Regions from separate parts of the Cohnella herbarum genome, predicted to be linked through region 1. Evidence: a T-box and tRNA genes for the amino acid it is inferred to sense, from the RefSeq annotation. Region 1 holds a T-box; the other holds one or more tRNA genes.

Region 1 (16,290 bases):
CTGCATACGATTCTGGTGACGCCGATCGCTCCGAGCGAGGAAGGCTGGGCGACGCAAATCAATAGGCGGATAGAGAAGATCGCTCTAGCCAGATTGCGAAGAAAAGGGCTATGGCCGGATAAGGGAGAACGTAAATCATGATAGCAGAACAACAGAAGCCTCCTCGTTGCGCAGGCTGCGGAATACCGCTTCAAAGCGAAGACCAGAGACGACCGGGATACGTGCCGGCTTCTTCCATCGATAAGGAAGAGGCGGTGTGCCAACGCTGTTTCCGGATCAAAAATTATAATGAAGCCTCTTCCGTCGCGGTGGATCAGGACGAGTTTCTTAAATTGCTGGGCGGAATCGCATCGACGGACAGCTTAGTCGTTCATATCGTAGACTTATTCGATTTTCAAGGCAGTTTAATTTCCGGCTTGCAGCGCTTCGTCGGTCAAAATCCGATTCTTCTTGTCGTGAATAAGATCGATTTATTGCCGCCGGTTACGAACTGGAACAGATTACGGAATTGGGTGCAGAAACAAGCGCGCGAGGAAGGGCTGAAAGTCGCCGACGTCGTGTTGTGCAGCGCCCGCAAAAATATCGGCTTCGACCGCGTCGTAGAAGCCGTGAATACGTATCGTCAGAACAAGGACGTCTATGTCGTCGGCGCGACTAACGTCGGCAAGAGCACGTTAATCAATCGTCTGATCTCCGATTATAGCGATCTGAAGCGCGAGCTCACCGTCTCCCGTTATCCGGGAACGACGCTCGATGCCGTTCATATTCCGCTTGACGACGGCAAAAGCATCATCGATACGCCGGGGATCGTCTACGCATGGCGAATGTCGGAAATCATTCCGCGCAAAGACTTGGCGGCTCTGTTGCCGGATAAACCGCTTAAACCGTTAACGTATCAACTAAATGAAAAGCAATCGTTGTTTATGGGGGCGTTGGCTAGGTTCGACTTCTTGGAAGGGGAACGCCAATCGTTCACGGTCAACATGTCGAGCGGACTTACCGTTCATCGGACGAAGCTTGAACGGGCCGACGAATTGTACGAACAGCATAGAGGCGTTATGCTAAGTCCTCCTAGCACGGAGGATCTGGAAACCTTCCCGGCATGGACCCGCCATCGTCTGAGAATTCCGCCGAATACGAAGCAAGATATCTTCATCTCCGGATTAGGGTGGATTCAAGCGAACGGCAAATCGGGAGCGGTCGTAGACGTACACGCTCCGCGCGGAATTAAAGTGATGCTGAGGGAAAGCATCCTTTGAACTACCTTTTATAGTCAATTACCTCTTCGGGAGAGAGAGGAGTAATGCCTCGATGGACAGTAATACCGTATTATTCGGAGTCATAGGCGATCCCATCCGCCATTCTAAATCGCCTATCATGTTGAATCGCGCTTTTCGGGAGCGAAACGTCAACGGAGCCTACGCGGCTTTTCACGTCAAACCGAATCAATTGGAGAATGCGATCGCGGGAGTTCGGGGATTAGGATTCAGAGGGTTAAATGTTACGATTCCGCACAAGATCGAAGTTATGGCGTATCTCGACGAGATCAGCGAAGGCGCGAAAGCGGCCGGCGCCGTTAACACGATCGTCAACGACAATGGCCGATTGATCGGATATAACACGGACGGTATCGGATACGTTCGTTCCTTGAAGGAAGAAGCCGAACCGGACATAGCCGGTAAAACGATCGTCGTATTAGGTGCCGGAGGCGCGGCTCGAGGCATTCTCTGGGCGTTAGCCCAAGAGAATCCAGCGGCGATCCTAATTGCCAATCGTACGGAATCGAAAGCAAAGGAGCTTGCCGCGTCGTTCTCTCCGGATTATCGGATATCGTCGCTCCCTTGGGGCGATCTTCGGGCAGCGTGCTCGAACGCGGATATCGTCATCAATACGACTTCCGTCGGAATGTCGCCGAACGTCAACGAGCTTCCGATTGATCCGACATGGCTCAAGTCAGGCTCGGTCGCAAGCGACCTGATCTACAATCCCCTTAAGACCGCGTTCTTGCTGCAAGCAGAGCAGGTCGGTTGTAAGATCCACAGCGGTCTGGGCATGTTCATCTACCAGGGCGCTTACGCCTTCGAATATTGGACCGGCCAGCCAGCCCCGGTGGAAGCGATGCGCGAGGTCGTTCTTGAGTCGTTTGTAAAATAGGTTTTGTATGAGAAAAGAATATTTGATTTTGAACTCTTTGAGATTCTTGGAAGGGTGGAGAAATAGGGATTGGTACGGAGAGTTTACGTCCGCCTTTAAAATCGAGTTGTACCCGCATATTAACAAGCGGCGGAGTGCCAACCCTTTTTCGTAATCCTGACATTAAGAATCTAGAGTCTCAGCGCTATTTTCACAATAGAAAGCAGGAAAATTAATGTTAACAGGAAAACAAAAACGCCACCTTAGATCGCTCGCCCATCACCTTACCCCGATTTTCCAAGTCGGCAAGGGCGGCGTTAACGACAATCTGATTCGCCACATCGAAGAAGCGATCGAAGTACGCGAGCTAATCAAAATATCCGTGCTGACGAATAACGACGACGACCCGCGTGAAATTGGAGCGGAGCTTGCCGAGAAATCGGGCTGCGAGCTGGCGCAAGTCATCGGCAAAACGATCGTTTTATACAAGGAATCCAAAGACCACAAGCAGATCGTGTTACCACGCAAATAAGGATCGGAAGGACTTAGGGCCAATGCGTAAAATCGGTTTGCTCGGCGGAACTTTCGACCCCGTCCATAACGGCCACTTGCTGGCAGCCCAAGCCGCCCTTGAGTCGGCCAATCTGGAGGAAGTCTGGTTTATTCCTACGAATACGCCCCCGCATAAGCCGCAACCCGGTGCAGATAGCGGCATGCGCCGCCGGATGCTTGAAGAGGCGATCGCCGGCAATCGGAATTTCAAGCTCAACGAAATCGAGCTGCAGCGCGAAGGTACGTCCTATACGATTGAAACGGTGACCGCGCTGCAACAACAACATCGAAACTTGATGTTCTATTGGATCGTCGGTTCCGATATGGTAAAGGACTTGCCGAATTGGCGGCAAATCGATGAACTTGCTGAACGATTAACGTTCATCGGCCTTGAACGACCGGATCAGCCGGGCGATGAGGAACAGCTGCCCGACTTCATTCGGAATCGGCTTCAGAGGGCAGCGATGCCTCCGATGGGCATTTCGTCCACCGATATCCGGCGAAGGGTCAAAGAAGGACGTTCGATTCGTTATATGTTACCGGACTCGGTCGCCGAATTCATCCAAAGGAATGGCTTATATGAATCTTGAATCTTTAAGGGAAGCTACCCGCCAGCAGATGCCCGAGAAAAGATGGAAGCATACGCTCGGGGTCGTCGAGACGGCGATCAAGTTGGCTAAGCGTTACGGCGGAGACGAGAGGAAGTCCGAGCTGGCGGCGCTATTGCACGATTACTCCAAAGCATGGGCGATCGATCGGATGGAAACCATTATACGCGAACAGAACCTGTCTCCCGACTTGCTCGTATTCGATAAGGAGCTGTGGCATGCGCATGTAGGCGCTTGGGCGGTTGAGGCCGAGCATGGCATTACCGATGATGAGGTTCTGGACGCGATTCGTTACCATACATCCGGACGCGTAAACATGACGAAGCTGGACAAAATCGTTTGTTTAGCGGATTATATAGAACCGGGGAGAGATTTTCCGGGCGTGAACAAGTTGCGGGAGCTAGCCGAGTTTAGCTTGGAGGAAGCGCTCATCTCGGCTTTCGGTTCGACGATAGCTGTACTGGCGGAGCGGGGAAAACGTATTTTTCCGTTAACGGTACTGGCAAGGAACGATCTCATTGTGCAATTCAAACAAGCGAATCAATAAAATAGATAACGGAGGCTGAGACATGGCAGGAAGCTCGGAACAATTGTTGAAAGCGGTACTTAACGCGGCGGAAGAAAAGAAAGCTCACGATGTCGTGGCTTTGAACTTGCAAGGTATCTCGCTGATCGCGGATTATTTCGTGATTTGCCACGGGAATTCGGATACGCAAGTAATGTCCATCGCGACGGAAATTCGGAAAAGCGCGGAGCTTAGCGGCAAAAGAGTACGTCTAGAGGGTATGGATACCGCGAGATGGGTGCTTGTTGATATGGGAGATGTCGTGGCGCACGTATTCCATCGCGACGAGCGGGAGTATTACCACCTGGAACGTCTATGGTCCGATGCGAAGGCAGTTGAATCCGTATGAATTTGACCGCTGGTACTTTGCAGCGATTATGGGTTCGAAGAGAGATTTCTCCTTATGGCTGGTTTCTCGGATTCGGTCCCGAAGAAGGTCCCGAAGTTCATCTACCTTACGGGGAAGCCGTCGGAAATCGGCCTGAAGTAGATACGGAAATCGAAGTGTTTCTGTTTCACGACGACAAGGAGCGCATAACAGCAACCTTGCGCAAGCCACTGATCGTATTGGGTGAAATGGCTAAGCTTGAAGTCGCGGATTTCCATCCTCATTTCGGCTTTTTTCTAGAGATGGGAATCGGTCGTCAATTGTTGTTGCCGATGAAGCAATTTCCTCCCGAGCGCAGAAACGTGTGGCCCCAGAAGGGCGACGAGCTATTCGTCGTCATGAAGCAGGATAAGGAAGGACGCATGCTCGCTCGCTTAGCGAAGATCGATGATTTTTCCCCGCATATCTTCCGGGCTCCGACCTCGTGGCTTAATCAAATGCGCGAAGGCTGGGTTACGGACGTCTTTCGCGATGGCGTGTTTACTTTGGTAGACGGCGGATTGATCGGTTTAGGGGCGCTAGGTTATATCAACGACGCATCCATGACGCACCCGCTTCGGATCGGTCAGAAGTTTTGCGGCAGGGTCACGCAGGTTAGGGAAGACGGAAGGGTTTCCCTAAGCATTCGGGCAAGCAAAGAAGTCGGACGTCTGGAAGACGCGGATCGTATTCTGGCTTTCATTAAGGAACGACCCGGCGGAGCAATGCCGTATTCCGATCAGACGAGCGCAGAAGACATCCAACGCCGTTTCCAGCTTAGCAAATCGGCGTTCAAGAGGGCGCTGGGCAAGCTGATGAAGGAAGGCCTAATCGTTCAGAAGGGAAATTGGACGCATTTGGTTACGACAGAGGAGCAATCCGAGGATCGGCCGAAGACGGAAAACGAACAAACGGAGGCTTAGCTTTCGGGAGACATTTGACGGAGACTGGGGAGACAAGCATGCGTACATACCGGCAGTTCGCTGCGGTATACGACCGACTGATGGAGGAAATGCCGTATTCCGAATGGATGAGCTTCGCTCGTCGTTGCTGGGATAAATACGGCGTTCCCAAGACGGTCGTGGATCTCGGCTGCGGAACGGGGAATATGACGATTCCGCTTGCCCGTTCGGGCTTCAGCGTATTCGGAATCGATATTTCTTCGGAGATGCTGTCCGTTGCGCGAAGCAAATGGGACGAGCCGGTTACCCGCGGCGGATACCGCGACGAGCCGGGAACGATCCGATGGCTTCAGCAGGATATGCGGGATTGGGAGCTTCCTCACTCGGCGGACGCGGTGATCAGCTTCTGCGATTGCTTGAACTATTTGACGGAGCCGCAAGACGTAACCGCCACGATTCGTCAAACTTATCAAGGGTTGACTCCGGGAGGCTTGTTCATGTTCGACGTTCATTCTCCGCGGCAATTGGAGAGTTATGCTGAAGAGCAGCCGTTCGTATACGACGAGAAGGACGTAGCCTACTTGTGGACCTGCGACTACGATCCGGGCCGGATGGAAATCGAGCATTCTTTGACTTTCTTCATTCAGGAAGAATCGGCATCTCACAACGGTGGAGCGCTGTATAGTCGCTTCGAGGAGTCTCACGTTCAGAGAGCTTACGATCCCGATTGGATCAAGGATCAGCTGAAGGAAGCAGGCTTTGAATTGCTCCATCTCGTGGCCGATTTTACGTGGGACCAACCTAACGAGGAATCGGAGAGAATATTCTTTGTTTGCCGCAAGCCGGCGGAATAAGAAGAATTGACTATCTAGCGAATATTTGTTATTAAGCGGGACTGTTCCCGAAGTCATCTGACTTCGGAAACAGTCCCGCTTGTTTGTTGTTCAAAGAATTCTGTGTGCAGGCAAATAAAAAAGTGGAATTGTGAAGGAGCAGCTTAGCAACATGCGATAGGGAGAAGTGTTAAGTGAAGGCGCAACTTAGCAACAAGAGATAGGGAGAAGCGTTAAGTCGGTACCTTGTGAATACGGATGAAATAAATAATGAAATGTAAGAGTCGTGCGTCCCTCCCGCCCATTGTCGCAAAAGGCGACAATGGAGAGGTCCAAACGAGCAATGCCCCGCCCATTGTCGCAAAACACGACAATGGGGAGGTTCAGATGAGTAATCCTCCACCCATTGTCGCAAAACGCGACAATGGGGAGGTTCAGATGAGTAATCCTCCACCCATTGTCGCAAAACGCGACAATGGATAGGTCAAGACGAGCAACTCCCCGCCCATTGTCGCAAAACGCGACAATGGGGAGGTTCAGATGAGTAATCCTCCACCCATTGTCGCAAAACGCGACAATGGGGAGGTTCAGATGAGTAATCCTCCACCCATTGTCGCAAAACGCGACAATGGATAGGTCAAGACGAGCAACTCCCCGCCCATTGTCGCAAAACGCGACAATGGATAGGTCAAGACGAGCAACTCCCCCCCATTGTCGCAAAACGCGACAATGGATAGGTCAAGACGAGCATCGCCCTGCCCATTGTCGCAAAACGCGACAATGGAGAGGTCAAGACGAGCATCACCCCGCCCATTGTCGCAAAACGCGACAATGGAGAGGTCAAGACGAGCATCACCCCGCTCATTGTCGCATAACGCGACAATAGAGAGGTCAAGACGAGCATCACCCCGCTCATTGTCGCATAACGCGACAATAGGCTAGGGCTTTAGAGAGAGAAATACATCCTTAAGGCAACAAGCCGAGAAACCGCTTCGACGCGGATGATAGAGGTATTCCGCTCAGAGTCGCGATGCCGATATGCCGCTTGGGGACGGCAGGGAACAGCGGAATTTCGATTAGTCGTCCCGCCTTCAGTTCATCGCTCACGTATTCGCGGGCAACGAAAGCCAAGCCGAAACCGCTGCGAACGAATTGAATGACGAGATCGATGCTCCCGAGCTCGAATTCGGGCTTTAACGTTATGCCGTGGGAGGAGGCGTAGCGATCGAGGAAACCGCGAATGCTTCCACCGGGCTCCAGCATTAACAGCGGAAATCGAGCAATATCTTCAAGGTTGAAAATCCGATCCGCAAGCGAGGCATAGGCTGCCCCTCCGACAAGGCATTCCTGCAAAGCGAGACTTTTCTTCATCGTTACTTTGCTGTCCGATGCCGGTAAATTGACGATTCCGAAATCGATCAGCCCTTGCTTCAGCAACGAAATCGTCTCGGGTGTCGTTCGATTCGTAACGCGTATGCGTACATTCGGATAATCGAGGTGGAAACGTTCGAGGTAAGGTAACAAAAAGTGTTTGCACAGCGTATCGCTAGCGCCGATATTCATTTCGCCGCTGTCGAGATTATGCATCTCGGCCAGTTTTTTCTCTCCGATATCCATAAGCCGGAAGGCTTGCTCGATATGGGTGAACAGAACTTCTCCTTCTTTTGTCAGTTCGACTCCTCTCGGGGTGCGAAAAAACAACTGTCCTCCGAGCTGATTTTCTAGCTGCTTCAGAGTATGGCTTATCGCGGGTTGCGTAATATGCAGCTGTTCGGCCGCCTTGGATAAACTTCCTTTTACCGCCGTCCAATAGAACGCCCGATACCACTCCGAATTAATCGACATACACATTACCTCGCTTTATATCAGACATTACTAATATCAATTTTTCTTATATATTCCATAGATCTATAATAAACCTAGCAGCTGCAAAACGAAATAGGAGGCCAGATAATATGACCGTAATGGCGATCGTGGGAGCGAATTGGGGAGACGAAGGGAAAGGCAAGATGACGGATATCCATGCGGCGGAATCTTCACTCGTGGTTAGATACCAAGGGGGGAGCAATGCCGGACATACGATTATTAACGACTACGGTAAATTCGCGCTTCATATGCTGCCTTCCGGCGTGTTCCATCCCGAGGTGACGAACGTCATCGGTCCGGGCGTGGCTTTGGATGCCGAGCAATTATTAAGCGAACTCCAAAATCTAACGGCAAGAGGGGTGCCTCAGCCGCGAATTCGCTTATCCGAGCGGACTCAGATCGTACTGCCGGTGCATCGTCTATTCGACGAACTCGAGGAGGAGAGGCTTGGCTTGAACGGATTCGGTTCAACGAAGCGGGGGATTTCTCCGTTCTATTCGGATAAATACGCGAAATTGGGCATTCAAGTCGCGGACCTCTTTGACGAGATACGTTTAAGAAATAAGCTGGAGAGGTTGCTGGAATCCAAAAACGTTCTCCTCAAGCATCTCTATAACAAGCCGGAAGTTCCTATCGACGAGTTGCTGCCGAATCTCTTGGAGCTCTCGGCAAAACTTGAACCCTATATAAGCGATACGACTCGATTACTTCAAGAAGCCTACGGCCAAGGGGAAAACATTTTGTTGGAAGGACAACTGGGAGCTCTTCGGGATCCGGATCATGGCATTTATCCTCATTCGACGTCATCCTCCACTCTAGCGGGATTCGCGACCGTGGGCGCGGGTTTGCCCCCGTACGCGATAACCCGGGTGATGGCGGTCGCCAAAGCCTATTCCTCTTGCGTGGGGGCGGGGCCTTTCGTCTCCGAACTGAACGGGACGGAGGCGGAAGAGCTTCGTCGCAGAGGAGGCAGCGCGGGTGAATACGGGGTTACGACCGGGCGGCCAAGGCGAGTAGGATGGTTCGATACGGTAGCTACCCGCTACGGCTGTGCGGTGCAGGGGGCGACCGAAGTCGCCTTGACGAATCTCGACGTTCTTGGTTATTTGGACGAAATTCCCGTATGCGTTCAATATGAGGCGGAGGGCGTCGCAATCGATCGTTTCCCGACAACCGTACAACTCGATCGGGCTAAGCCGATTCTGCAGCTTCTCCCCGGATGGAGACGCGATATTTCAGACGTAAAGGCGTTCGCGGATTTACCCGTCGCCGCTCAAGATTACGTCAAATTTATCGAGTCGTCGATCGGATTCAACATCTCTTGCGTGTCGGTGGGACCTCATAGAGACCAGATCATTTATCGGTAGAAAAAAGCGGCTCAGAAGTCGAGTGATCGACCACTGAAGCCGCTTATTTGCGGAATTCTATTCGTTCGTCCCCCGAATGGGTTCTCTCACGGGTTCGTACTTGGCCGGCCAGAACGCCCAGCGGCCTAGCAACAACGTAATCGCCGGTACGAGGAACGGCCGGACGACGAAAGTATCAAGCAGGACGCCGATCGCGGTAATCGTCCCGAATTGAACAAGCACTTGAATCGGCAGCGTAGCCAGTACGGCGAACGTTCCGGCGAGAATCAACCCCGCGGACGTGATGACGGCTCCCGTCTCCCCCACGCCTTCCCTAATCGCTTGCTTCAACGGCATATGTTTTCTCTTCTGCCATATGCTCGAGATCATGAAGATGTTGTAGTCTTCGCCGAGCGCGACTAAGAACACGAACGAATATAAAGGAATCGAGCCTTGGATGGCATCCGCGCCCATGACGTAATGGACGATTAGCCAGCCGAGCCCGAGCGCCGAGAAGTAGGATAGAATAACCGTCAGCACCAAGTATACGGTAGCTATGATGGAGCGTAAGTAAAGGAGCAGGAGCAGCGTGATCAATCCGATGACGATAGGGATAACGAGCATCGTGTCTCGTTCTCCGGTGATCTTCGTGTCGTATTGCTCCGCCGTTTGACCGCTGATCCATACATGGTCGTCCGGATCGGCTACGCCCGCGTCGGACAGTGCTTGAATAGCTGTTTCCCTTAGGTCGGGGATATGATTCATCGCTTCCATGGAATAGGGGTTCAAGTTGAACTGAACTTCGTATGCGATGATTTGCGAGTTCGATTGACCGGTTTGCGGCTCCGATACGGTATCGATATACGGCAGAGCGCCAAGTGTTTGATCAAGAGATATCGACTTCCCCTGCGTGTCGACGATGACTTTCGCGGGAGCGAGCTCTCCTTCGGTAAACTGTTCTCCGATCGTCGCGAACCCTTCGCGGGATTCCATATCCTTCGGAAAAGAAGACAAGATGTCGTACGTGTACTTGATTTGCGTCGTAAAGGTCGCTAAACCGCCAAGGAGAACGATGCAAATCCCGAGGATCCACCATGGTTTGCTTACGACGGTTCTGCCGATCCAATTGCTAGGTTTCTTAAGAGAGGCTGGCGGTACTGATTTTCCTTTTCGCGCAGCGCGTTCTTGGAGCATTTCCGGCGTCCTAGGCACGAAAGGGTAGAACGAGTTCCGCCCGATAATCGCCAGCATGGCAGGTACGAGCGTTAAGCTAGCGATTCCCATTATCAATATCGCGATGCTGAACGGAGCGGCGAATCGGTGATAGGCACCGTATTCCGCGACTAGCAGCGCAAGCAAGGATAGTACGACGGTCAAGCCGCTCATGGCGATCGCTCCCGATGATCCGGTAATCGCGCCTAGCAGCGCCTTGCCTTTGTCCCTCTCTACTTTCAGCAGTTGGCGGAAGCGGGAGATCAGGAACAAACAATAATCCGTTCCGGCTCCGAACAACAGCACGGTCATGATGGAGATGGCTTGACCGTCGACGACGATCCAGCCTTCATGCGCCATCCAGCCGAGAATCGGACTGATGACCCCATAAGCGAATCCTACCGCTACCAGAGGCATTAGCGCCAAGATTGGAGAACGGTAGATCAACAACAAAAGGACGAGCACGAGCAACACGGTACCGATCATCAAGCTGACGTCGGCGTTCTTGAACAATCCGGTCGCATCGATCTGAATGCCTACCGGACCGGTTACCCGGGCGCTTAATCCTTCTTCGGAACGATTGTCCGTCGCGAATGGATCCGTTCCGAATATCGTTTTCGTTTGTTCTTTCAGTTGCTCGATGCCTTCTTTCAACTGGTCGACATCCGCTTGTTTGCCGAAGAACACGGGAGACACGAAAGTGCTGCCGTCCTTCGATAATTGTCCCTTCAACGCAGGAAGCGGCAACTGATGAAGAGGGGGGACGGAAGTCTGATGCGGAACCGGTTCGCCCGCGAGTTGACCGTACAGCTTCTGAACGTTCTGCAAGTCGGATTCCGTTAACCCGCTTTGTTTATGCCAGACGAGAAGCGCCGGAATATCGGATCCGCTGGGGAATTCGCGTTCCGCGACGGCGTCGGCTCTTACCGACGGCTTGGAGTCGCTTAAGTTAGGAGCGTTATTGATTTCCTCATTATTGACCGACGGCAGCAGCGCGCTCAGAAGCCCGGCGGCGACGATCCAAACCAGCAGAGTGATCCACTTGCTTCTTTTCCCGGCTACCCATTTTCCTAGTCCTCGGTTTTCGTGCATGTTATCTCGTTCCTCCTTAACAAAATCGACGATGAAAGCATTTGGAATTTGGGATATAATCGTAAGATGAGTTGCAAATTAATTATATATACCGGAAGGTTAATTATGCAATGGCGAATTTCCGAACAAAGGAGGGGACCGCGATGACGACCCCCCGATCCAAGCGTTCTCCCGGCAGGCCGAAAGGAAACGTCGACCAACCCTCGATGCGCGATAAAGTATTGAACACGGCATCCGTTCTTTTCATGGAATTAGGCTATGAGCCGGTATCGATCAATATGATCGCGGAACGAGCCGGAGTGACCAAGGCGTCGGTCTATTACTATTTTACGAATAAAGCGGTGCTCTTCACGACTTCCGTTACGGAAATGATGGCGAGGATTTGCTTCTTTACGCAACGGATCATCGATGCTCACCCGGATATAAGGACGAGACTCGAACAGATCGCGTTTACGAAAATGTCCAAATCGCATGTGGAATTCGAGAGTCTGATGAGGGAAGCCATTCCTTTCTTGACCGTGGAGCAGCGGGACGATATCCGCTTGGCGGAGCATAAGATCCATGAGGTTATGGCGGCTACTTTCCGCCAAGCGATGGAGGCAGGGGATATCGCGGAGGGCAATCCGATGCTGCTTGCCCATGCTTTCGCCGCGTTGTTGATGATCGGGAACCGGGAGATTGTCGGCGATGCTGAATATTCCCCGCAAGAGTTGTCGTCGGCGATCGTCGGGGTGTTCTGGAACGGAATTTCGAACCGATGATCGGGGCAATCGGCGCTGTTCGCTTGACATGAATCGAGCAAATTGGCTATAATCATGGCATACTTTGGCTGTGATAAGGAGCAGTACTCGTTAGACGTTACCCAGAGAGCCGGCGGTTGGTGCAAGCCGGTTAACGCGAACGACGAACTCGCCTTGGAGCCTCCGAACCGAACGAATAAGCCGTTGGAATGCGGATGTTCGACAAGTTGGGCGTTTCCTCTCGTTACGAGGCACGAGTGGGCGGCAATCCAAGCAGGATGTCCGTCAACTAGGGTGGTACCACGGGAATTTATACTCTCGTCCCTAGCGATAACGCTAGAGGCGGGAGTTTTTTGTTGACCTTTCAGAAAGTATAAATTCGCTCTACTTTACTGAAACGTCTCCGACATAAACGCTCCCCCGCCATCCCAAAGGACGGCGTAGGCTGTTTATGCTTGCGCTTCAAGAACAAGAGAGATGATAACAAGGGAGTTAACACACATGTCGCATGAGAACGGGCAAGGCTATCAACCGCTGAAGATCGAGCCGAAATGGCAGAGCTATTGGGATAAGAACAAAACGTTCCGCACAACGGAAGAAGCGGGAAAACCTAAGTTTTACGCATTGGATATGTTCCCGTATCCATCCGGGGCCGGACTTCACGTCGGTCATCCGGAAGGTTATACGGCAACCGATATCGTCAGTCGCTTCAAACGGATGAAAGGCTTTAACGTGCTTCATCCGATGGGATGGGATGCCTTCGGCTTGCCGGCGGAGCAGTATGCGCTGCAGACGGGTCGCCATCCGCGCGAGATCACGGTGGAAAACATCGATAATTTCCGCCGTCAGATTAAGTCGCTAGGGTTTTCCTATGATTGGGATCGCGAATTCAGCACGACGGATCCGGATTATTACAAGTGGACGCAATGGATCTTCATTCAACTATATAAAAAAGGATTAGCATACGTCGCGGAAGTTCCGGTGAACTGGTGTCCGGCTCTCGGCACTGTGCTGGCGAACGAGGAAGTCATCGACGGACTAAGCGAGCGCGGAGGACATCCGGTCGTTCGCAAGCCGATGCGCCAATGGATGTTGAAAATTACCGAGTACGCGGAGAGATTGCTCGAAGACCTGGAAGAATTGGACTGGTCGGAAAGCATCAAGGACATGCAACGCAATTGGATCGGCAAATCGACTGGCGCCGAAGTGACGTTCGCCATCGATGGACACGACTCCGCGTTGACGGTGTTTACGACTCGACCGGATACGTTGTTCGGAGCGACCTATTGCGTACTCGCTCCCGAGCACGAGCTGGTAGGCGCGATCGCGTCTTCCGAGCAGAAAGCTGCGGTCGAAGCTTACGTTGAACAGGCTGCGCGGAAAAGCGATCTAGAACGTACGGACTTGGCTAAGGATAAGAGCGGAGTGTTCACGGGTGCTTATGCGATTAATCCGGTCAACGGCGGCAAAGTGCCGATCTGGATCGCGGATTACGTGCTTGGCGGATACGGTACGGGAGCGATCATGGCCGTTCCGGGACACGACGAGCGCGACTGGGAATTCGCGAAGAAATTCGGGTTGCCGATCGTTGAGGTCGTTGCGGGCGGAAACGTAGCCGAAGCGGCTTATACGGGAGACGGCAAACTGGTCAATTCCGATTTCTTGAACGGGTTGTCCACGGCGGAAGCGATCGCCGCGATGATTGCTCGTCTGGAGAAGGACGGCAATGGTAAGGGCAAAGTAACGTACCGTTTGCGCGATTGGCTGTTCAGCCGCCAACGCTACTGGGGCGAGCCGATTCCCGTCTTGCATTACGAAGACGGAACGATGGATACGATTCCGGAAGAAGATCTTCCGTTGCTATTGCCCGACGTAGAAGCGATTCAGCCATCGGGCACGGGCGAATCACCGCTAGCCAACGTTACGGAATGGGTGAACGTTATCGATCCGCGCAACGGACGCAAGGCGCGCCGCGAGACGAACACGATGCCGCAATGGGCGGGCAGCTGCTGGTATTACTTGCGCTTCATCGATCCGAAGAACGAGAAAGAAATTTGTTCGACGGAAAAACAAGCCGAGTGGCTGCCGGTAGATCTGTACATCGGCGGCGCGGAGCATGCGGTTCTGCACTTGCTGTACGCGCGCTTCTGGCACAAGGTACTGTACGACATCGGCGTCGTGAAGACGAAAGAGCCGTTCCATAAACTCGTCAACCAAGGCATGATTCTCGGCATGAACAACGAGAAGATGTCCAAATCCCGCGGCAACGTCATTAATCCGGACGATATCGTCGGAGAGTTCGGAGCCGATACGCTGCGGATGTACGAGATGTTCATGGGGCCTCTCGAAGCGACGAAGCCGTGGAACACGAACGGGGTGGAAGGCGTCTATCGTTTCTTGGCTCGCGTATGGAGACTGTTCGTAGACGATAACGGCAATTTGAACGGTAAAATCCAAGACGTTGCAGGAGACGATAGTTTCCGTAAAGTTTGGCATAAGAGCTTGAAGAAGGTCGGCGAGGATTACGAGGCATTGCGCTTTAACACGGCGATTAGCCAGATGATGATCTTCGTGAACGAGGCATACAAAACGGAAAAGTTGCCTAAGGAAGCGTTGGCTCATTTCGTTCAGATGTTGTCCCCGATCGCTCCGCATATCTCGGAAGAGCTGTGGGAGAAGCTGGGATACACGGGCTCTGTCTCCTACGTCGCGTGGCCGCAATACGATGTCTCGCTCACGGTGGATGCCGAAGTCGAGATCGTCGTGCAAGTAAGCGGCAAAATCGCCGATCGCCTGAACATTCCGGCCGATCTCGACGAGGCGGGCATGCAGGCGCTGGCGCTTGAGTCCGAGAAAGTGAAGGAGCTTATCGCCGGCAAGACGATTCGCAAGGTTATCGCGGTTAAAGGAAAACTCGTCAACATCGTCGCCAACTAATACTTTTTGCAGCGTGAAGCACACGCCGCTTGTCTCCACTTTATGGTGGAGCGGGCGGCTTTTTTTTATGAACATGGATGCGAACACGAAAAAGGCGGACTAAGCGCCCGCCATGGATAAACCCTATTTTTAACTGCGAATTTTACTCAAGCTCAATCCTGGCTCAAACCCGTTCACGTACGTTCGCTGGAAAATAAAGAAGAATCGACCCGATCCAGATCCTCGGCGAATTTCTCGTGCGTCGTATACAGCACTTGCAGGAATGCGCCGCGGGTAGACTTGCGCAGCACCTCCAATGCAGCCGCAGTGATGCCCCCGGGTACGGAAACTTTGGCTTGGAGCTCGCTCGGCGAGCAAGACTGCTCCAGCATCAGCCGCGCGGTTCCGAGCATCATTTCGCAGGCGAGTTCGGTAGCCGTTTCCCGTTCCATGCCGGTAGACATGACCGCCGCGTCGATAAATTGCTCTAACAAGCAAGCAAGGAACGCCGGCCCGCAACTGGATATATCGGATGCAACGCGGACCTCATCTTCTATGATGACGATGGGTCGGCTGATGGAGGAGAACATTTTCCATAATGCGGTTTGATCCTCGTCCGACAAACGATTGCCCCACATGAACAAAGACGCTCCGCTGCCGACGGCATTGACGACGCTTGGAATGATTTTGGCAACTTTGCACGGAAGCAGCTCTTCCAGCGATGAAATTTTTACGGGGCTCGTAATGGAGATGACGATCTGATCTTTCGTGAGCACGGACGAGATTTCATCGATGACTTTACGGAAATCCATCGGTTTGACGCACAAGAACAAATAATCGGCTCCGCTCGCCGCCTCCATATTAGTAGAGACAGGTTGTAATCCCGGATGTTGATCTGCCAGCGTTGACAGCTTGGAATACGTTCGTGAACTGACGACGATGTCGCCCGGCCGCATGGCACCGGCGCGAACGAATGCTCCAATAAGCAAGCTTCCCATGCTTCCCGCACCGATGAAGCCGATTTTCATCCCATTCCCTCCCACGACGAACTATCTATTTCATATTGTATGAATCAGCGCTTGGCCGACATGAACGATTTTTCATTCCCCGGATCGATTCTAAACCAGGAGGTTTGATTATGAAAAAAGTTAAGGAAAT
Region 2 (16,290 bases), 2.2 Mb from region 1:
CTCCGGCGTTATCCGCTCGTCCAGAAGCTTGTTCAGCCGTTCGATGACTTCCGTAAATTCTCCCCTTTCATAGCTTTCGGCCAGCTTGTATCGTTGCAATTTTCCGCTGGTCGTTTTGGGTATGCTTCGTACGGGTACAACCTGTTTGATGGATAGGCCGGTCGCTTTATTCAAAGTCTTCTTAACCTCGAGGACGGTGTCGACGAAGCTGTCCGGTTTGCCCCGGTGCACGATGAAAGCGGCGATCTCTTCCGTGCCCGAGTTCTCGCCGGTCACTCCGCAAATCGCGATTTTCCCAAGCTCGATACCTAGCTGTTCCTGAGCTATCCCTTCAAGATCGTGCGGGTAATAATTTTGTCCGCGCACGAAAATAATGTCTTTTTTCCTTCCCGTAACGACTAGACGCCCCTTGCGCATAAATCCTAAATCTCCGGTATTCAGCCACCCGTCATCGGTTTTGAGCTTGTCCGTCTCCTCGGGATTACGGTAATAACCCCTCGTGACGTTATTGCCCTTGATCTGGATATTTCCGATATACCGCTCTTGCAATGTCCGGCCGTCCTCATCGCATATACGGACCTCGCAATCTTGCACGGGATAGCCAACGTCCACGAACGTCACGCATGCTTTGTCGTCGGGGCCGATTTCCGCAACGGGTTCGCCTGCCGAAAGCAAGCTTCTATTCACGTAAACCGGAATCACTTCTTCGTTCATTGGAGGGAAGGTGACGGCCAGACTGGCTTCCGCCATTCCGTAGACGGGGAACAAGATGTTCCTGCCCGCTCCGGCCGGCCCGATCGCATCCAAGAACGAATCGCATAATCTTGCCGATACCGGTTCCGCCCCATTGAAGATAAGCCGCAATCGCGATAGATCCCATTCCGCGATACGCTCCTTCTTGCAGTGGCTCAGGAAATGCTTGTAGCCGAAATTCGGCGAGGACAGAAGCGTAATCCGATGCTCATGCGCTTTATGCAACCACAGCTCGGGATCCATTACGAATAAAGTCGGCGGCATAATGAATTGATGAATATCGGCGGTAAGGGCCGTCAGATGGCAACCGATCAATCCCATATCGTGCGTGAGCGGCATCCAACTCAGGGAACGATCGGCCGAACTAACCCCTGCGCCATCGATGATGGCGTTGATGTTGCAAAGTAGATTCCCGTGAGTCAAGACGACTCCCCTGGGAGCGCCGGTCGAACCTGATGAATATTGGATTAAAGCGATATCCTCCGACCCGATCGATTGCAAATTCCCTCTGCCGGGTTCGATGGATTGCGCATCGTCATCTATGAGGATCGCTCGCCTCTGCATCGACGCCAGGCAAGATGAGATCTCCGGATGCTCCTCGTATTTTTCGATTTGCCTAAGGGTTTCCTTCGAACAGGCTAGATAGGGATTTCGAAGGGTGTTCCACACTCTGGCCAGCTTGAGTTTATGATCTTCGTTATTTCCGGCCGCGAGGGGGACGGGGATGATGCCCCCTAGCTGGCAAGCCCAGAAAAGGATAATAAATTCGCCGTTATCCTCCACCTGGAACACTAACTCGTCCTTGGGCTGCATGCCTTTACGTTGCAGGAAGTGCAATTTCCCCTGCGCTTTGCCGTACAACTCGCCGTATGAAACGAAAGCTTCTTCATGCCTGGTCGTATAAGTAATTCCGTTACCGGAATCCCTAAGGTCATGAAGAACATCCGCAAGTGTCGATTGTCGCGTCCGCATCCTCGCATCCATCCTCCTTATTCCGCTACCCTCTCGATCTAATACCAAACCTCGCTCCTAACGACCGGTTTCTTCTGCTCCTCATGATCGTACGATACAGCGAGTCCCAATCCTCGACGGTACCTGATTCGCCTAATGCGCCTTCGAATTGAATTAATATCTCGTTCGCGAGCAAAGTAGGAATATTATCGTAAAACGCTCTGCGAAAAATATAACTGGCGGGCGTTCCGAATTTGGCGTGAAAATAATCGATGTTTCTTTTTAGCTCGTTCATACGTGAAATGCTCAACGTCGGATTAATCCAGAACTTTCGACCGATCGGATGAATTTGATGATAATTGAACGCCTCGGGACATTCTTTTAGCGCCAATCCGTTCCTTACCAGCCTGTAGCAGAGCTCGGAGTCCTCCATTCCCCAACCTCTGAACTCCGTATCGAACATCCCCGCTTCGACTACGGCATCTTTTCTCACGGACAAATTAGCCGTTGTGCCTAGCATCCACTTCAGGCGAAAGTCTTCTATCCGATCTATTGGAACCCCTAACGCATGATTCGATTCGAACTCTTTGCCCAGAAACAAACGTTCGATGGTATGCTCGAAATTCGTCTCCACTTCCTCTGCCGACGCAAGCTCCGCATACGTCTTCCTGCGAACGCGATGCCAACGATCGCCTAGCTGCTCCGCTAACTTTCGACGGTCTTGGCCTTGCATGATCAACTGATTTCGCCGCCAGATCGTTAGTACCCGACCTTTGCCGCCGATATGAACGGTATTTGCTTCTCTTGAGAGTGCCGATTGATGCCGTTCGATAAAATCGCCCCGAACGATACGATCGTCATCGTTAAACAGTAGATACTCCCCCGAGCTAGCGGAAATCCCCTTATTCCTCGCTGCCGATCGCCCCAGGTTAGCCTGTTTCAAGCGGATCAAATTCAGCTTGTTCTTGTAATTGTCCGCGATGGCTTGCGTGCCATCTCCGCTGCCGTCGTCGATCAGGACGATTTCGTAATCCTTGGAAGTTTGCCGTACGAACGAGGCTAAAGTCAGATTCAAATAGGCGGCTTTATTGAATGTCGGCATAATAACGCTAATCACGAGTTCCCTTCTTTCATTTCCGTTTACTGTTTTTGCGCTTTCCCCTCTTCGATGCAATACACAACGTCAGATTGATATCGCGACTTAGATTCATGAGCGATAACGAGGCACGTCTTCACCCCCCTCAATCGGTTCACGACATCCGCCACCGCATTCGCCGCAGCGGCGTCAAGCGAAGAGCTTGGCTCGTCCAGAAGCAGAATCGGGGCGTCTTTCAGAAAAGCTCTGGCAATGGTAATCCTTTGTTTCTGTCCTCCCGATAGGTTGGACGCATCTTGCGTAATATTCGTGCCGTAACCTTCCGGCAGCGAGTGAATGAAGTCGTGGGCGCCTGCTGCCGCGGCTGCGGTCCGTACGTCTTCATCCGAAGCGTCAAGGTTCCCAAATCGAATGTTGTCCTCGATCGTCCCAGAGAAGAGAAACGGTTCTTGCGGAACATAAGCGATTCTACTTCTCCAATTCGTCAGCGAGCACTGCGAGAAATCATCGCCAAGCAGTCTGATGCTGCCGCTGTCCGGTCGATAAAAACCGAGCAACAGCTTGCAAAGCGTGCTTTTTCCATTGCCGCTCCCTCCCATGATGACGGCCGTCTCGCCAGACCGCACCGACATCTTAACCCCTCGTAGAACGGATCTTTGGCCATATGAAAAAAATACATCGTCTAACTCCACGGCATAGTCTTTCGTGCCTTCTGACGAATCCGACTTCCCTTCGACGATCTCTTGGGTTTCCTCTTCACTCTCGAGCAATCCGTTGATTCGTTCGGATGCCGTAACGGAAACCTGCATTCGGGCAACCAATCCGCCCGTAAGCATAATGACGAACGTTACGTTCATCTGCAACTGGATAAGGGCGATGAGCGAACCCGTTTCAATCGAACCGCTCAGTACTAGAAACGTTCCCGCTACGGCAATGCCCCCGAAACTTATGAAGGTCAACAAATAATTCATGGCTTCCAGCCCTGCGGTTTGTAGTCCGAATCTACTCGTTAAATGCTGAATCTCGCGATTTCGTTCATCGTATTGCCCGATGACGACGGGTTCCAGCTGATAGAGCTTAATCGTGGAGAGACCGTGTAACAAATCGCTGCATCTGGCATTCGCTTCGCCTTTCCGTTGCTGTAAAGTATGGCTAAGTATTCGCAACGGACGTAGGAATCGATAGTTCACCGCTCCTATCACGACGGTTAACGAGATCAGCGACACGGCAAATCGCCATTCCAAAACGAGCATCGCCGCGAAGGAAGCTAGGCCCACGATCGCATAATGGACTAAATTACGCATATGCTCGGTATACATTTCCTCCATTTGAAGCACGTCGTTCGACATTTTCGACATCAATTCGCCGCTTTCATGGCGTTCGAAGAACGGAAAAGACAAGTATGCGACTTTGTTGATCAGTTTGCCGCGTATGCCGACGCTGAGTAGCTTGGCCGTCCGTTTTACTCTGTAGACGAGCAAAGGCGATAGGGCGGCGAACAAGAGGGTAGAACCGCATAATATAGAAAACGTTTTCCATAAAATGTTGATATCATCCGACACCGACGCGTCTATCGTCCATTTGAGAGCGAATGCCGTGACGATCGGAACAATCGATCGAATCAAGGACTCGCCGATCGCATATTGGAAATATCTTCGCCTCGGTTTCGGCAGCATGGAATAAAAGCGCAACCACTCCGAACGTCGTTCGGCCATTAGGAGACACCTTCTAATAAGTTTTGATGCAAGCCGGAATATAGCCCGCTATGCCGCATTAATTGTTCATGCGTTCCCGACTCGACTATGCGGCCTTGATCCATCACAAGAATGAGATCCGCGTCTTGAACCGTAGACAATCGATGAGCGATAACGAGAATGGTTTTTTCCCTTCGAACTTGCCGTAGCGTCTCTTGAATAATCGCTTCCGACTCTCCATCGAGCGCGGAGGTCGGTTCGTCGAAAACAATGATCGGAGCTTCCTTCAACAGCGCTCGCGCAATGGCAATCCTCTGCATCTGCCCACCGGATAATCCCGCTCCCCTCTCGCCAATCTGTGTCAGGTAACTTTCGGAAAGCTGTTGAATAAATGCGTCTGCCCCTGCGGCTATGCTCGCTTCGATCACTTCCCTATCCGTCGCAAGCGGCTTGCCGTGTCTGATATTGTCCAAGATCGTGCCCGGGAACAAGAACGTATGTTGCTTCACGAAAGAAATCATGGAACGAGCTGCCTGCGGATTGTAATCGGCTAACGGCTTTCCAAATAACCGAATTTCTCCTCCATTCGGTTCGTATAGCTTGCTTAATAACTTCATGATCGTACTCTTCCCGGAACCGCTCGGCCCGACGATCGCAACGAATTGGCCTTTCCGGACGTCATAAGTAATATCGTTGAGGGCAAGCACTGAGCGGCCCGCGTATTGAAAATTGACATCGTTGAATGAAATGACGCTTTCGCTCTCATCCGTACTTGTCCGATCCTCGTTATCGGCCACTGTCGTCCCCGTATCGTCTTCCGTTCGATAGTCCATGATCTGATCCAACCGCCTAACCGCGCCTGCCGCAACGAATAACTGATTGATCAGCTCCGGCAGCGCGGAAGCGGATTGAATGCAATAGCCCAATAGATAGATGAAGGCAAGCAATGCCGCAGGACGCATATCGCCATGAATGGCCAGCCAGCCTCCATAAAGAATACACATCGCGAATGGAAGCGTTTGCAGTAGAATTTGCCACGGGATGATGAGCGACCTTTGCCGTTCCAAATCAAAGCTTTTGAACAGGCCTTTCTTCAAAACACGTTCAAATCGTTCCCTCAGCCAATTCTGCCTTCCGTAGGACTTTATTAAAGCTTGCCCGAGCACGGCATCCTGGATTTGGGAGTTGATCGTCCCTTCGATCTCTTGCAATTGCTGCGATTGTCGAATAATCGGCTTTCCTAGTTGCCAAGAAATCAAGAGCGATAGCGGTATAATCAAGCAGCATAGCAAAACAAGCTTCCATTGCAACAAGAACAAAAAAATAAAAGTGCCTGTCGCCATGATAGGGTGAAACAACAAATTGCATAAGTGATAAGTAAAAAATTGCTCGATCGCGAACGCATCATTGGATAGAACGGACATCCAATCGCCCGCGTGGCGGGATTCCGCTTCGGATTGCTTTAATTTCGTCATATGAGCGAACAACGATGAACGCAACTTATAAGCGGTATTTGCTCCGAATCGCGTCGCGGCCGCCTTTATCGAGAACTTCAACAGAAAACCGACAATAACCGCTGCCGACATGTAGATGGACATCCGAATGGCGGTATTTTCGTCCCCGGATAATCCGGCATCAGCCAATCGCATGATCGACAAAGCTATGGCCATTTCAGCCAAAGCGCCGCAAATCGCTGCCGTCACCGCTATAAGCAAATATCGACGCGAGCCCTTGGCAGAGCGGTTCAAGATACTTGGAGATATAAGCTCCTTAAACGACAACGCATCACCTCATTGTTTACGTCGTTAGAAATTATATCGCGCATACCGAAAATCAGATTATTATTTCCCTCCTAATCGTTGTAATAATCTATATAACTCTATCTAAAGAGTTTCTATCGTGTTGACCTGATGTTGAATTTGTGGGTTTTGACACGGTATTGGAGAGTAAGCCGCTTTGCTAAGAAATGAATGACTTGAATCGGAGAGGTTAGGAAGGCTCCTTGCAATAATTTGCAAGAATATCGCCCTATACAATGTTGTCGGAGATGAGCATATATAAATAATAACATATAAAGACACTCTATTAAACTATAATTTTGAATAATTGTAAAAATTTTTAATTAACTCAAATTTGAGAATGTAATGACGTAAAACGTTTTCCTTATTATATTCGTACGTTACCACGAATCCATGGTCATGTATATAGTCAGAGTGAAGCCATACTTAAATATGAAGTGATTCCTACGAATGTACACTCAGTATAATAAATCAAAAAGAAAAAACCCTTCCTAAGAAGAGTTTGTTTGAGAGTTTGGTGCGGTCGAGAGGACTCGAACCTCCACGGCTGTTACACCACTAGAACCTGAATCTAGCGCGTCTGCCAATTCCGCCACGACCGCACATTCTGACAATATTGGCTTCCGAGTCAGAATTATAATTTATCATGGATGATAGGCAAAGTCAATCATTTACTTCCTAAACTTTCCGATAAAATCTATTGATCCTTCCAACGCTGTACCGATAGATTAACGATCTGCGAGCCCCCCGTTGGGGTTAACGTTCGATTGGCGATATCGCTGCCGTTCGAATTCACCTCTACCGAAGCCCAAGTTCCTCTCGCCAGCTTGTACTGAATCGCCGTCCCTGCCGGCAAATTCAAATCGATAGAATAAACTCCGTCGGTTCCTCTTGTCAATTGATAGGCTGAATCCCCAGTCGCCCAACCGTTGAGCGAACCCGTTAAGTAAACCGGTCCGTTCACGGGCGTTGACGACGGCACCGTCACTCGTAACGTTACGCTATCCGCTTGCGGCGTTCCGGATGTCTTACTGCCATTGATTAAGCTCCACGTCCCCGAGCCGAACGAATAATTACTACCGCCGTTGTTATCCCAGCTTCCGCTGCCATTCGTAAAGGCTGCGATTAATCCCGTTGCGCTGCCGAGCTCAATGGCGACGCTCGAATAACCCGGATAAACGGAGCTTTGCATAGGCACGCCCGGCAATGTCGTCCACGTCGTCGAGTTGTCGAGTTTATAATGAATATAGGAGCTCGCAAACGCCGCATTCTTGTAATAAATCGTAGCCTGATTGTTTTCCGGCAACGATGGAGGGCCGGATACGATGTTCCCCGTCGGCGTATACGTCCATGTTCCCGCTCCGAACAAATAGTTCTGTGAATTGTTGCTGTCCCATGTCCCGCTGCCGTTGTTGAAGCAAGCTTCCAGTTGACTCGCCGTACCGATACTGATCGTGATCTTGTTATATCCGGATACCTCCGACTCCGGCATGGCGACGCCCGGCGCAGACGTCCAGGTACCTCCAGCCGGGCGATAATGAATATACGGCGCGGCGAATCCTTTCTTGTAGTAGATCGTCACGTTGTTGCCCGCCGGAGTCGAGATGACGGCCGGAGGATCGCTGCTCACCGAACGATTACCCGCCGCATCGAATGCCTTCACTGTATAAGAATAGGAAGCTCCCGCAGAAAGTCCGCTATCGGTATAAGTCGTCGCGGTCGCCGTCGATCCGACTTTCGCGCCGTTCCTGAACACGTCGTAACCCGTAACCCCGACGTTGTCCGTGGACGCGCTCCACGTAATCGTGGCGCTCACGGCCGATGCCGCTTGAGCGGTCACGTTCAATGGTGCGGTCGGTGCCTGCGTATCCACGATCGGGGCACCCGCTACGATGTTGCCCGTAGGCGTGTAAGTCCATGTTCCCGTTCCGAATAAATAGTTCTGCGAATTGTTGCTATCCCATGTGCCGCTTCCGTTATTGAAACAAGCCTCTAACTGCGTTGCGGCGCCGATGTTGATCGTGATTTTATTATATCCGGGCAACTCCGACGACGGAATGGCGGCTCCCGGAGAAGTCGTCCACGTCCCGCCGGCCGGGCGATAATGGATATAAGGCGTCGTGAAGCCTGCCTTGTAATAAATCGTGACGTTGTTGCCGGCTGGCGTCGTAATGACGGCTGGAGGTGCGCTGAAGTCCGAGCGGTTGCCTGCCGCATCATACGCTTTAACGGTGTACGAATAGGCGGTGCTGCCCGCTAAACCATTATCCGTATAAGCGCTAGTTGAAGACGTCCCGACTTTCGTTCCGTTGCGATAAACGTCGTATCCCGTAACGCCCGCGTTATCCGTGGATGGGCTCCATGACACTTTAATAGAGGAAGCGTTGATCGTTTGCGCGCTTACCTGAGCCGGTACGCTTGGAGGTTCATTATCCGGGATAGTCGGTTGATCGGTTATGAAAGGATGCGTGCCCGTAACAGATCCTTGCACGTCCTCGATGTATTTGCCGCCCACGAGATTATATTTGCCCGCACCGACGTACACTTGCTGGATCTCGCTTTTCGTAACGTTGCCTTTCGAATCCGTTGCTTCAATATAGTAGTCTAATAATTGGTCGCGGTAGTCATCGATGTACGAATAATAGAGATCCCCGATTTCCTGCGCCGGCACCTTAGCCATGACCGCTTTGCCGCTGGGCTGCCAATCTACTCCGTTTATATCCGGCGTTAGGTCGCGTACGTTCATCGAATATTCCGTCCATGAGCCGACCTTTGCCGGATCAATCCCTTGCACGCCTGCCGCCTGAAGCGCCGCCGGATCGTACACTTTAAACGTATTGTCCGCGGCGTCGGCCGACTTGCTCGTATGCGTCCTGACTTTGACCTTGATGTTCTGGATCCCGCTCGTATCGTAGGCGTACGAATAGATGGCAAAAGAATTATCGAAATGATGCAATGTCCATCCTTCCGCTTTACTCACGTTCGCGCTGCCCGGGTTATACGGATAGCGCTGCGGCCACCAGACGGAAGGTCCCACTTTATCCTTGGCTAACTTAGACTGCACGTAGGGTTTGGAGAAATATAAAGATTGATTAAAGGACAAAGTCGGTTTCACGTTATCGTCCACGTTCTCGTCGTAATACCCGAAGCCGGAATCCATTGCGGGAAGCAGGAAATACCAAGCGAGCTCCGCTGGATTAGCGCCGCCCGCGTAATCGTTGGCGACGTTCCCCTTCACCGGATACGACAGCATCCAAGGATTTAATTGGTTACCCGGATACGTAATCTCATGATCCAGCGCCGTGGTCGGTTGCCAATAGTTCGGATGCTCTTCCAGCCAGATTTGCTCCGCCGTCTTCGCATAGTTCAAAGCGGCTTGCAACAAAGCGAAGTTGCGCTCCAAGTAATGGTATCCGTACTCGAACGATACCGTCATTCCGTCGTCGATTCCCGCTAAGTTTTTCTTAGGCGCGTAAGCGGTTTGATTCGCTTGATTAAAGCTTGAGAATTGCGACTTCCATATGCCGAAAGGCAACCGCCAATGGTACCATGTCGGATCGGATGAAGAATCTCTCGTATCGATCCATGAGCCGTCCTGGACGTGAACGACATCGTTCGCGGCGGGAAGATTCATGCGAAGATACTCATCGATTCCCATCCCCTTCACGCCGGAATCGGTATACGTAACGTTCGCCGCGTTGCGCCAGGTTTCTTCCGAGCCCGCGCGCCCCGAAGAGTTATCGCCGTCGTGCGCGACAACGAAAAACTGTTTCTGGGATGAAATCCCTTCGAAGGGCTTGAGCGCCGTAGCTTTCGTGCTGCCGTTGTAGCCTTCCTCCCATGACTCTGCTTGAGCGACAGGTATACCAACGACCTTCGATTCCTGTCCCGTAGCCGGGTCCACGTAACGAACCCAATGAGGCGTAGAGGCGAACGGATATTTATTATGAACGACCTGTTGCTCGTTAAACATGTTCTGGCTCACCCACGAGCCGACATTGCTCGTATTCTGCAAATCCGCGCGGTTGGGTGGCGATATCATCGTATCGGTACCCGGGCTGTTCAATAACGGATAGTCCTTTAACGTACGCGAAAAATGGTTGTTCCCGATGACCGACCATTGAATGCCTAGCTTCTGTAGCACCGGAATAATCCGTTCCGAGAACCCTAGCTCCGTAGGGAAAAATCCGTTCGAAGATTTATAACTGCTTCCCATAAAATAAGGCTGGGCAAGAGCGGCTCCTTGGTAAATCAAATCTTTCAGCATATAATCGTTGCCGGCTAACGGCCCCATGCTATGATGACCCGTAAAATGGATCAGATCCAATGTCTTCTTCCCATTCTGCGTTAGAAGATTGTTGTATGCCGTACGCCATGGCTGCCACCAATTTAGGTTGTTGTAGTCGTTCACGTTGCCGCGTTGAACAAGGCTGTTCACGTTATTGACGAGCGACCCAGACATCGTCACGTGCATCTGGGCTTGGGCGTGATTGTTGCGCAGATCTCCCGCTACGCTCCAAGGCCAACTCAGATAGGCTCCTTTCTTGGCGTGATGAGAGTAATAAGATACCAGGTCATCGTGGGGCATGATGGCTCCGCTAGGCAAATAATAGGGATAACCTGGCGGAGGATTGTTCTTAAGCGCGATGACATCCCCGTCGTACGTATACCGAATCGGGCTCCCGACGGGAGTCGAACCATATTGATTGACGTCATAGTAAGCCCAGAAATTAGGCATATGATTATGATAAACGTGAGCGGCGGCGATCTCGGCAGAAACGCCGGAAGCGCCAGCTTGCAGCAACCAAGCACCCCCCAGCAAAACGGCAATCGATCGAGAAAGCCATTTCATCTTAATCATGATCTTCTTGTATCCCCTTTCATTCTCTTATTCTCAAAAAGAGAGGGCTGTCGATAGTTCAACAACCCTCTCGACAACCCTCTGCCGTTCCTTATTGGTCTTTCCAGCGTTGTACCGTTAGATTTACGGTTAGAGCTCCTCCGGATGGAGTTATCGTACGATTGGAAATATCGCTTCCGTTCGAATTCACCTCGACCGTCGCCCACGTCCCCCGCGTGAGCTTGTATTGAACCGCCGTACCCGAAGTCCAGTTCAACGTAATAGAGTAAACGCCGTCCGTTCCTTTCGTCAATTGATACGCGGCATCGGACGTGGACCAATTGTTGAACGTTCCCGTCAAGTAAACCGGCCCGTTCGCGGGCGTTGACGATGGCACCGTCACTCGTAACGTTACGCTGTCCGCTTGCGGCGTTCCGGACGTTTTGTTGCCGTTGACCAAGCTCCAAGTTCCCGAGGCAAACGTATAATTGCTGCCTCCGTTATTGTCCCAAGTTCCGCTGCCGTTATTGAAGGCGGCGGTTAACCCCGTCGCGCTGCCAAGCTCGATCGTGATGCTCGCGTATCCCGGGAAGGATGAACTTTGCATCTGGCTTCCAGGCAACGTCGTCCAAGTAGTAGAATTGTCGAGCTTATAGTGAATATAAGAATTCGTAAATGCAGTATTCTTGTAATAGATCGTGGCTTGGTTACCAGCTAAAGTCGTTACCGAAGCCGGAGGCGTGCTCTCGGCGGAACGGTTGCCGACCGCATCGTAAGCTTTCACCGTAAAATTGTAAGTCGTTGCGGCCGCAAGTCCCGTGCTCGCGAAGGATGTTGTCGCGGAGGTCCCGACTAACGTTCCGTTGCGGAACACTTCATACCCGGTAACCCCGACGTTATCGGTCGATGCGCTCCAAGTGACGTTCACGGATGTAGCCGATACGGCTGTCGCTGCTACGTTCTGCGGAACGCTAGGCGGAACGTTTTCCGGCAACGAAGGGGCACCGGATACGATGTTCCCCGTCGGAGTGTACGTCCACGTTCCGACTCCGAACAAGTAATTTAACTGATTGTTGCTATCCCATGTCCCGCTACCGTTGTTGAAACAAGCTTCCAGTTGACTCGCCGTACCGATGTTGATCGTAATCTTGTTATATCCCGGTACCTCCGATGCGGGGATCGGTACGCCAGGCGTCGTCGTCCATGTGCCTCCGGCAGGACGGTAATGGATATAAGGCGTCGTGAAGCCTTGTTTGTAATAGATCGTCACGTTATTGCCGGCTAACGTCGTAGCTACGGCAGGAGGCGCGCTGAATTCCGAACGGTTAGCCGCTGCATCGAAAGCTTTGACCGTATAGGAGTATGAGGTCGTTGCCGCAAGACCGACGTCCGCGTAGGAGGTTGTCGTTGACTGTCCAACGAGCGTACCGTTCCTGTAAACTTCGTATCCGGTGACGCCGATATTGTCCGTCGATGCCGTCCATGCGACGTTGATCGAGGAGGACGACGACGCGGTTGCCGCTACGTTCTGCGGTACGCTCGGCGCCTGCGTATCCGGCGGAGTCGTCGTCGCCGAAGCCGGCGGCGAGCTTAACGCGGACCGGTTCGTTGCCGCGTCGTATGCCTTGACGGTATAGGAGTACGTCGTTGCGGCCGTTAATCCGTTATCCGTGAATGAAGTTCCGGACGTCGTTCCAACCAACGATCCGTTGCGGAACACTTCGTATCCGGTGACGCCGATGTTATCCGTAGCAGCCGTCCAAGTGACTTGGATACTTGTCGCGCTAAGCGCGCTTGCGTTCACGTTCGTAGGCACCGTCGGCGCTTGCGTGTCGGAAATCTCCTTGGCATAAATTTTCGCGGAGTTCGCTCCCACGCTTACCGTAATTTGCTTACCCGTGACTCCTCCGGATTGAACGGTAATGCTGTCTGCGGTATTCAACTGGTTAACTAAAACCGTCCCGGCGGTTAAGGTACTCTCGGCCCGAAGAGGAATCGTAACGTTTTGCGTTCCGCTCGATGCGTTGCTGAATACCGATAGTACCTCCTGCCCAACGTTAGTACCGCTTTCTACGCGGCGGGAGAAGGCGTACAGATTTTGAGCGGACCACATCTCGCGCTGTTTGCCCTTACGGAGCGCTTCATACTTCGAGCGAATTTGATTGAGCTTGGCGACGTGCTGGTACGTGTTCGTACTCTCGTTAAAATAGTTCTGAATGACGTTGCCGTTCGCATCGCGCTTAACCATCGACCAACGGTTCCAAGTATCCGCGATTCCGTCGCTCAGAATTTGATTATTGGCATTCCCTTTGTTTTGCTCCGTTCCTTGGAAGACGACCGGCATACCGCGCACGGTGAAAATAAACGTCAGCGCGTTTTGCAGCTTCTGCACGTCTCCTCCCGCTTCCTGAAGGAACCGATTTCGGTCGTGGTTGTCGATGAAGGTGACCATATGGTTCTCGTTGCCGTTATACCGATAATCCTGGGCTAAGCCGTCTTTGATATACGCATCGAAAGACTGCCCGTGCGCAAAGCTGCTAAGAATCTTAAAGAACAGCGGAAAGTCCAGCATTCCCCATTCTTTGTTCGCGCCGACCCAGCGGGAGACGAATTCCGCGTTTCCGTCGAAGTTTTCTCCGAAGGTGTTTACTCCTAGATAATTCTGCAACGCGCCAATGTCCGTCGGTTTCATTAGCTTAGCCGCGTCTACGCGCGCCCCGTCCGCCCCCGTGTAGTCGAACCAGCCTTTGATCGAGTCGAAGATCGCTTGCCTGGCCGCCGGGACGTCGAAATCGATATCGTCGAGTCCACCTAAGTCATAGTTCTCCAGATAATCTTGTGCCGCTTGGGTATAAATCCCTTCGACGGATGCGAAATTGATATCCCCGTTGTGATGATACCAAGACGGATTGTTAAACGGAGCCGCCGGCTGCAAGCTAGGAATATCGTAAAAGGCTTGCGTTCCTAACATATAGTCGCCGATGTGATTCGGAACGACGTCGATGACGACTTTGATTCCGAGGGCATGTGCCGAATCTACGAGCTCCTTGAGCTTCTCTTTCGTTCCGAAGAACGGATTAGCCTTGTTCGGATCTTTGATATTGTAGCCGTGATAAGCCGTATTTCTGCCCGAACCGTTATTTTCCCGGTTCGTCATTTGCGGTTCGGCGACGGGAGATATCCAGATCGCCGTGTAGCCCATGTTTTTAATGTAGCCCAGCTTATCGATGATCCCTTGCCAGTCGCCGCCTTTCATATGACGGAAGTCCTCTTCCGACGTTTCGCCGTAGCGGATGGCCGCTCCCGTCGCATTGTTGCTCGGATCTCCGTCATGGAACCGGTCGACCATAATTTGATAGATCGTGTCGTTCTCGTCTATCGTACCTATGCTTGCCGCATGTACGGTTTGGGGAGAGACGATGAATACGTTAGCGCATAGAGTTAACATAAAAGCCGCAATAAGCAACGGAGATAACCATCTTCTGAGCATCCTTATTTCCCTCCTGGATTTTCTTATATTAAGCGCTTACATTCGTGCTTGATCAGAGCACTCCTTCATTTCACTCATTCATTAATTTCTAGGAAACCGGTTTCCCGAATAGAAATTAGCATGTTCCCGATTCTATTGTCAATACATGCCAATGAAATAGAGTCCTAAGTCCCGAGCTCTTGCCGACATGACGAAATCGGTCGAATCGTGGCGCTACAAAAATCTTTGGCCTTCTTAATAACTTCCGCTTTCTTCTGATCAGCCGTGTTCCTAGCGCGCCTCCGTCTGACTATTGTCCGAAATAGCAAGTTTTTTTCTTCTATCGATCAGAAATGCAAGACTGGTTATCAAAATCACCCCGATAGCGATACACTGCGAGGTAGCAAGAACCCCAAACTGTCCTCGGATAAGGTCGCCTCTGAAAAACTCGATGCCAAACCGTCCTACACTGTACATTACAAGATACAAACCCGCAATCACTCCATGATGCGGCCGGTATTTTTTTGACACATAGACTAGCGCTATAAAAAGAGAAAAACAAAACAAGCTCTCCATGATTTGCGTAGGGACAAGTTTGACATCATTCGGGGCGGACTCCGAGTGGCGAAAGGTAATGCCAATCCAACTGTCCGTTTCTTCTCCATAGCAACACCCCGCAAGCAGACAGCCGATCCTGCCGAATCCCTGGGCCAATGCTACACAAGGCACAAACAGATCCAGGTGTTGGAGAAAGTTTATTTTTTTCTTCCGGCAATAAGCGTAACCAGCCAAAATCCCCCCTATTATGCCTCCGTAGACCACGAACCCTTCGGAAACATTTAAAACAATGCCCGGGTCGTTTACGATTTTATTGATTTGAGTGATCCAATACAAAAGCTTGGCTCCCGCGAATCCTCCTATAAGGCTAAGCACGGTTAAAGAGAATATATGGGATTGCACGATTTGTTCCGTTGTCGCACGATATAGGACTACTTTGTAAGCGACAAGGATTCCGAGCGCAATCATCATCCCATAGCCGTAAATGGTTACCGGACCGATTGTAATTAATTCATTATGCACGAGTTCATCCCCCAAATCGTTTTTCATGGTTTAAGGTCCCAAGCTTTCAGACGACCAAACTACAATATGTAGTATTGTTAGTTAAAAAAAAGGGATTATGAATCCCCACCCACGATTAACAACAGCAAAATGGAACAGGTTCTCAAAAATGGCTTCAGTAAAGCAAGCGGAACCTTCACAGCTTCTTCTGGCTCAAGAACCTGCATCACGCGATATTGCAAGGTTGTATTCGCAAAATAAACGGCAGAATGATAACGCTGAAGATTTTCGCGTTTTGCCAATTTCAACAAGACTTTACCTAAATACAATTCCGTGCCCATTTGTTGCATTGCATATCGATCCGCAAACAGTTCTTTCCATGTCTCATAATAGCGAACAATTGGTTTAACGATCGGCAAATAGCCAAAAGCATCAACCAGCAAGCTGGAGAGGAACATTTTGCGTCCGTCGTGATTGAGGCAATGATATCGTTCATGCAGCAAAATCGCTTTTACTTCCATTTTGCTAAACCTGTCTACAACCATTGTGGAGACAACGATTTTGGGTCGAATTAGTCCAATCGTAAGCGCAACAAAAGAGTCTTCCTGTACAACGATGATTTCTGTTCC

What was found. The T-box of region 1 lies ahead of leuS (leucine--tRNA ligase). A T-box ahead of a tRNA ligase gene usually reads a tRNA of that ligase, here a tRNA-Leu.
Region 2: it encodes a tRNA-Leu, which carries the amino acid that the T-box ahead of leuS (leucine--tRNA ligase) is inferred to sense. The anticodon was not compared.

The regions. Positions count from the first base shown of each region.
Region 1 covers NZ_CP051680.1:2,473,966-2,490,255, reverse strand. The annotation lists gene HH215_RS11265 (YqeG family HAD IIIA-type phosphatase) at 1-141, shown strand, start outside; gene yqeH (ribosome biogenesis GTPase YqeH) at 138-1,259, shown strand; gene aroE (shikimate dehydrogenase) at 1,312-2,154, shown strand; gene yhbY (ribosome assembly RNA-binding protein YhbY) at 2,369-2,665, shown strand; gene nadD (nicotinate-nucleotide adenylyltransferase) at 2,688-3,275, shown strand; gene yqeK (bis(5'-nucleosyl)-tetraphosphatase (symmetrical) YqeK) at 3,265-3,840, shown strand; gene rsfS (ribosome silencing factor) at 3,863-4,207, shown strand; gene HH215_RS11230 (CvfB family protein) at 4,204-5,148, shown strand; gene HH215_RS11225 (class I SAM-dependent DNA methyltransferase) at 5,187-5,981, shown strand; gene HH215_RS11220 (LysR family transcriptional regulator) at 6,927-7,805, opposite strand; gene HH215_RS11215 (adenylosuccinate synthase) at 7,916-9,193, shown strand; gene HH215_RS11210 (MMPL family transporter) at 9,251-11,476, opposite strand; gene HH215_RS11205 (TetR/AcrR family transcriptional regulator) at 11,620-12,237, shown strand; T-box leader at 12,299-12,545, shown strand; gene leuS (leucine--tRNA ligase) at 12,718-15,153, shown strand; gene comER (late competence protein ComER) at 15,327-16,160, opposite strand; gene HH215_RS11190 (ComEA family DNA-binding protein) at 16,271-16,290, shown strand, end outside.
Region 2 covers NZ_CP051680.1:265,874-282,163, reverse strand. The annotation lists gene HH215_RS01230 (non-ribosomal peptide synthetase) at 1-1,725, opposite strand, end outside; gene HH215_RS01225 (glycosyltransferase) at 1,751-2,821, opposite strand; gene HH215_RS01220 (ABC transporter ATP-binding protein) at 2,845-4,515, opposite strand; gene HH215_RS01215 (ABC transporter ATP-binding protein) at 4,515-6,275, opposite strand; tRNA gene HH215_RS01210 (tRNA-Leu) at 6,809-6,895, opposite strand; gene HH215_RS01205 (carbohydrate binding domain-containing protein) at 6,991-11,154, opposite strand; gene HH215_RS01200 (alpha-amylase family glycosyl hydrolase) at 11,246-14,623, opposite strand; gene HH215_RS01195 (prolipoprotein diacylglyceryl transferase) at 14,894-15,709, opposite strand; gene HH215_RS01190 (M56 family metallopeptidase) at 15,778-16,290, opposite strand, start outside.